2 regions of the Pseudoalteromonas sp. S408 genome follow, and region 2 is predicted to be linked to the other one. Evidence: predicted binding sites of a transcription regulator. Region 2 holds the regulator's gene; the other holds the start of a gene.

Region 1 (3,432 bases), on a different contig from region 2:
GCCCTAAACGTGGCATGTTTCCTTTTTCATCTGCAAGACCAGCCTTTTGAGTTACAGCAACAAGCGTGCCCGACGTATCAAACAAATCGACAAACAAAAATGCAAAAATAACGCTAAGCATTGAAAGTTCTAAAGCTGCAGCAAAATCCAATTGCATAAAAGTAGGTAGGATTGAAGGAGGGGCTGCGATAATTCCTTGGTATTCAACTAAACCTAAACCAAGTGAGATAGCAGTGACCAATAATATGCTGATCAAAACCCCACTTTTAAAATCACGATATAACAATGCCGCAATAATAAAAAAACTGAATATAGCCAGTAGCGGTCCCGGAGATGTTATGTCTCCCAACTGCACAAATGTAGCAGGACTTGCCACAATAATCCCAGCATTTTTAAGGGCAATTAAGGCCAAAAACGCACCAATACCTGTCGCAATAGCCCGCTTTAACACTAAAGGAATGGCATTTATTATCCATTCTCTAACCTTAAATAAACTTAACAATAAAAAGATACAGCCCGACATAAATACTGCGCCCAACGCAGCTTGCCACGTGTATCCCATACCTAATACAACGCCGTAAGTAAAAAAGGCGTTTAACCCCATACCAGGCGCTAAGGCTAATGGATAATTGGCCCACAACCCCATAATAAAACAACCGATTGCAGCAGCTATACAAGTAGCAACAAAAGCAGCCCCTTGATCCATTCCTGCTTCTGCTAACATGGCCGGATTCACAAATACAATGTAAACCATAGTGATAAAAGTAGTCATCCCCGCAACGCATTCTCGGCGAACCGTGGACCCATTTTCGTTAATTTTAAATAAAGCTTCGAGCATAATGAACTTACAACAATAAAAAGTAGCAAGATTTTATCATAAAAAGTATATTTTTCAGGACATTTTACCTTGCGATATACTAAACTATTGAAGTAATTAACTATACCGAATGACAGCATATGATAAAAACAACACCAACCGGTCAGGATTTAGAACAGCAATTAGACAACATTTTGTCTTTTGTGACACAACCAAGTGATACTAGTTCGCCTCCTGAAAGTGATAGCTCTCAACAAACTACGCTTAATAAGGCACTCTATTATTTAAAAAATAGCCAGCCTGCCCTCGCTGCAAAATGGATGCGTTTATCGGCAATGTCTGGTGATCATCGTGGGCAATTTTATTTAGGCTTATTTTTTGTAAAAGGCCAAGGCGTTCCACAAAGCGTATTTCATGGAGTTGCATGGCTAAGTTTGTCGAGCACCCAAGGTCATGAGCCTGCTACGGTTGCGCTTGCCGATTTAAGAAAATATATAGAAACAAAACGTTTTAAAGATGCTCAATGTTATGCCGCAAGTCTATATGAACAAATTCATCAGTTACAGTATGCCCATTTAATTCCCTCCGCACCTTAGCCAAAGCCTCCAAAACTGAGCCCCTCAAGATACTGTATACAGTACTGATCTATACTTTATATTTAAAAACCCATGAAAAAACCTTTCACCCTGTACGAAAAACACTCACACACGGGCATTTCGATAAAATAAAAAACAATAAATATCAATAAGATAAATATTATTTCTAATATTTTTTAAAATAAATTCTGAATTTGTATAAAAAAATAGCAAAAAAACACTTGCGCCATAACACTGTATAAACTACTGTATACATGTACTGTATATAAACCCAGTGAGCGAGATATCATGTTACAGCCTATAACCGTAAGAACAGTAAAGAGCTATCAGCAAGACGAACTATCTGATTGTGTAAATGTAATTCAAATTGAAGATGAGATTTCTGCGACATTTGAGCTTTTAAAGGTGTTACACCAATACAACAGCTTAAGTGCATGGACTTTGTTAATCGCACCGGATCATGTTCCTAGCAAGGCTTTACTTGATTCATGCTCAATAGATACAAGTAAATTATTGGTTATTAGGCAAAAACATCTAGTGAATTTAGAGTATGTATTACGCAGCGCACTTTATAACGGTAATTTTGCAGCAGTAATTACGTGGACAGACATGTTGAACAACCAACTGTTAGCTGATTTATCTCTTGATTTAAATAAGACAACAACGAAGTTGTATTGTTTTACTAAAAATTCTAACGTTATTGATGTACCTTCTTTAAAGCAAGCTTGTTAAACTAACGTTTTAAATTTTTTTATTAATTTTATGAACTCATTAGATAACAACGCTTGCCTGTGTGGTAGTCAACAGAATTACAAAAACTGCTGTGAACCACTATTATCAGGTGATAAACAAGCAGACACACCCGAGCAGTTAATGCGCTCTCGATTTACAGCTTACGCACAAAAAAATGCTAAATATATATACCAAACTTATGCGAGTGAGAAACAAGCAGAAAACCCTGTCAAAGAAATTAAAGAGTTTGCAACTAGTTGTCGATTTATAAGCTTATCTGTTATTGATACAAACAATGATGGAGATAGAGGAGTTGTTGAGTTCAAGGCAAACTACTTTTATCAAAATCTTTACTGTGAATTACACGAGCGGTCTCAATTTATTAAAGAGCAAGACCAGTGGCGATACCTCGATGGTATTATATTTCCAGTAGCTGATATCAAAGTGGGCAGAAATGATGATTGCCCATGTGGTAGTAACAAAAAATATAAAAAATGCCATAGCGCATAAAAATCATCTTTTAATTAAAGTGCACTGGGCACCTCACTTAATAGCTATTCAATCACAACCATTTAATGTAAAGCCTTAGCAATATTTATAAATATAACTCCCTTTATAACTCGTAAGGTTTAATACTAATTCCATTCATTGAGTGGCTTATACTGGTGTTAAAAGTAGTATTACTAACAATAAAAAAGTTAACGTCTTAAAACGATATGTAATGTTTTGCATTGGTTTAAAAGCATAAAGGTTGAATGTAATCTATAGGCATAAAAAATGGGCCAATGGGCCCATTTAAATAGTTTGATATGCACAAAACTAATTATTACTCGTCGTTATCAAGGTCTAACTGTTGGCGCTGTGCAGGTCTCGCTAATATTTCTAAGTAGAAAGACGTTAATTCTTGCTTTTCAATATCGCTAATGCAGTTGCTGATTTCAGCCACATGAACCACTTGAGCATCTTCGGCCGTTTTACCGAACTTACAGTCAAACGCCCAATAATCTGCATCTTCTGGTAGAGTTTTGTTGCGCTCTCTTTTCAAATATTTTTTCACTTCATGCTTCGCAGCATCAACCATACGAGGGTATTTGATTTTCTCGTGATTTAGCGTGAATGTTTTCTTCATTACGTTCCTAATTACCTTGGTTTAATGATAACGGCATTCATGTCATACCATTTATAGCCATTATAGCAATTGCATTTAATTTTTGGATGCTTTTTTTACATTAAATCAAATTTTAGTCAATTGGGCTTTGGTGTCACCATAAAATCTTATCAATGATG
Region 2 (3,432 bases):
GTTTACCATGTACTTTTTCAAGCGGAATAGCGCTCATCACTAAACCGCCAAGCAACCAAGCTAAAATTTGTAGGCCTAATAAATAGCCTAACCATTTATGAAGTTTACGTGCTGGCTTAAATATTTTTTTCATAGGTGTTTATCTTATTATTTTTAATAAACATTTTACGCGAATGGTAGGCAAGGTGGGTGCGACAAAATGTCGCACTAGTGCATTAAAACTGAGTTGCAGCACACTAGCGCGAATAGTAAGTAGCAATAACACTCTAAAATAAGAATATTAACTGATAAAGTGTCTATTTATAGGGTGTTGATTTGGTATAACGATAAAACTGCGTTAAAGTTTGCAAGGTAACTATTAGAGGATAAATACGAAACAATGTCGGAAATTCAATTTTTAAATGTAGATCTAGAGCTTGAGTCAAAACAAGATATTAGTGTGCTGGTGGCCGACCTAAAAAAAGTCGCAACGATTTTACATTATGACAAAGACGAATACCGTCAATTAGCGCGTATTGAGGTAGCTGGCGATGTTAAATCACCAGACAAAGCAATAAACCATATTTGTGAGCTTATTGAATCGTGTTCACGCAATGCATTAAAGCAATGGTTAAGCTGTTCACGCAGAACGTTTGATATAGGATTTGAGTCAGGCACATCGCCAAAGTGTTTTAATCAAGCTTTGCATGCAGATACACTACTTCGTATATCTGCTATTGGCGCGGGTATGGAAATAACAATTTACCCTCTCGAGAAGTAACCTACGCTTTTCGTTCAACAACTGCTGCGGTCATTTTTGATACGCAGCACAGTTCGTTACGGCTATTTGTGATTTTTATTTCCCATACTGAGCTACGTTTTCCAATATGAAATGCGCGTGCTGTTGCCGTTAATGTACCATTACGAGAAGCCTTTAAATGGCTTGCACTTATTTCTTGCCCAACACAGTAAAATTTTGTGAAATCGACAACAAAATTAGCAGCATAGCTGGCTACCGTTTCTGCCAGTACAACGTTAGCGCCGCCATGAACCATGCCAATAGGATTATGATGTGCAGGGATTGCAGGCATAGTTGCGACTAAGTAGTCATCGCCTATCTCTGTTATTTCTATTCCCATGGTTTTCATTAGGGTACCTTGGCCACTAATCCCTTCGTCTAATTGTTTACACAGTGCTAATGTAATCGGTTGATGCCAAATACTCATATAGATTCCTTTAAATTTAATGAAGCAAGTTACTATTTTTATAGGCTATTTTAGAAAGCACCTAAAATGTACACGTAAGGAAGTAATTTGGCTATTTGAACGGGTAATTTAAATTTGCGATTTTTATTTAACTGTATATACTCACAGTTAAATGTACTGTATGGAAAACCAGTTGTATGCGCCCATTAACTAAACGCCAAGCTCAAATACTCGAATTAATTAAAGTGTTTATTAAAGACACTGGTATGCCGCCTACACGTGCTGAAATAGCACAAACGTTAGGGTTTAAAAGTGCAAATGCCGCTGAAGAACATTTAAAAGCCCTTGCCAAAAAAGGGGTGATTAAAATGAAGCCAGGCGCAAGCCGAGGGATTCAACTTGTTGAAGAAGAGGAACCGGAGCAATTAGGTTTACCGCTTATTGGCCGAGTTGCGGCAGGCTCACCCATTTTGGCGCAAGAGCATGTTGAGAGCCACTGTAAAATTGATCCATTAATGTTTAAACCAGCTGCTGACTTTTTACTGCGCGTAAATGGTATGAGTATGAAAGATATAGGCATTATGGATGGCGACTTACTTGCTGTACATAAAACACAAGTGGCTGAAAATGGTCAAGTTGTGGTTGCTCGTGTTGATGACGATGTAACAGTAAAACGTATTGAAAAGGCAGGTCGTCAGGTATTACTTCATGCCGAAAATGACGAGTTTGCACCAATTAAGGTCGACCTTGAAACTGAATCATTCAACATTGAAGGCTTGGCAGTGGGTGTTATTCGTAACGCAGACTGGATGTAGCTTTACCTTATTTTATAAATTGCGCACTATTTTGGTGCGCATTTTTATTTTTTTAAATTTGTTTTTTTATTCATACTCCTTATTTCATTCTCAGCCCTTACTAACTCTCGATTTTAGCTACTTTTTTCTACGCTAAACTAAATCAACTCTCTACTTTTTACATATTTATTGTTTGTTTTTAATACAAAAAACTTGCATGCTGGTTAAATATTAACTAATTGTTAATGAACTGACGCTGGCAATACTCATCGCTTTTAAGTTTTGAGCACACACAATAAATTTGTTGCTAGCGCAGTGAATGCCAATTTTTTTATAAATCAAATGGCATTAATACAAAAATAAAAATAACGAATTGGCGTTTAAGCCGTATGCCTCTTCGCTTTGCACTAGCAACAGCATCAAAGGAGTCGTCACATGGGTAAACTTAGTTGTACCTTGTGGCTTATATTGTGTGTTTTTCCGCAGTTAGCGTTGGCCAACAGCCAATATAATATGCGCAAGGGCGTTACAGATATAAGTGAAAATGTTTACGAATTACACATGACCATATTTTTTATATGTTGTGTAATTGGAATAATAGTGTTTGCCATCATGCTTTGGGCACTCATTCATCATCGAAAATCTAAAGGGGCGGTTCCCGCTCAATTCCACGAAAGTACTAAAGTAGAAATTCTTTGGACTGCTATACCATTTGTTATATTAATTGCGATGGCAGTGCCAGCTACAAAAACGTTAATAGCGATGGAAGATGCCAGTAAAGCCGACTTAACAATTAAAGTGACTGGCTCGCAGTGGAAATGGCATTATGAATACATGGGAGAAGACGTAGAGTTTTACTCAATGCTTGCAACCTCTCAAGATGAAATTACCAATTTAGCAGATAAAAACCCAAATTATTTGCTTGAGGTAGATAAACCCCTCGTACTGCCAATTAATAAAAAAATTCGTTTTTTAATGACCTCAGATGATGTTATTCACTCTTGGTGGGTACCAGACTTTGCCGTTAAAAAAGACGCAAATCCGGGCTTTATTAACGAAACATGGACCAACATAAACGAAGAAGGGATTTACCGAGGCCAGTGTGCTGAGCTGTGTGGTAAAGATCATGGATTTATGCCTGTTGTAGTTGAGGCTAAATCTGAAGCTGATTTTAAAGTATGGCTTGCCGACGCTAAACAAGCTAAACAAAAAGCTGCTTTAGCTGATGCAGCTTTACTTGATCAAACATTACCAAAAGAAGAGTTAATGGAGCTGGGTGCTCAGGTATACATGGCAAGTTGTGCCGCGTGTCATCAGCCTACAGGTATGGGATTGCCGGGCGTATTTCCGGCGCTTAAAGGCAGCCCAATTGTACTTGGAGATATAAAAGGTCATATAGACATACTTATTTATGGTAGCCCAGGTACGGCAATGCAATCATTTGCCAAGCAGTT

What was found. The regulator LexA, encoded in region 2, represses DNA repair genes until DNA is damaged. The targets are predictions, from matches to a motif close to TACTGTATNNNNATACAGTA.
Region 1: CWB62_RS03670 (SulA-like leucine-rich domain-containing protein) is a predicted target of LexA. The motif match lies at 1,658-1,677, and genes of this name have one in related genera.

What each region holds. Positions count from the first base shown of each region.
Region 1 is NZ_PNDY01000003.1:32,784-36,215, forward strand. Features, by position in the region: gene CWB62_RS03660 (NCS2 family permease) at 1-838, opposite strand, end outside; gene CWB62_RS03665 (tetratricopeptide repeat protein) at 958-1,413, shown strand; gene CWB62_RS03670 (SulA-like leucine-rich domain-containing protein) at 1,702-2,145, shown strand; gene CWB62_RS03675 (YchJ family protein) at 2,176-2,655, shown strand; gene CWB62_RS03680 (DUF6172 family protein) at 2,972-3,274, opposite strand.
Region 2 is NZ_PNDY01000032.1:32,943-36,374, forward strand. Features, by position in the region: gene CWB62_RS17260 (hypothetical protein) at 1-133, opposite strand, end outside; gene CWB62_RS17265 (hypothetical protein) at 380-760, shown strand; gene CWB62_RS17270 (PaaI family thioesterase) at 762-1,205, opposite strand; gene lexA (transcriptional repressor LexA) at 1,382-1,999, shown strand; gene coxB (cytochrome c oxidase subunit II) at 2,414-3,432, shown strand, end outside.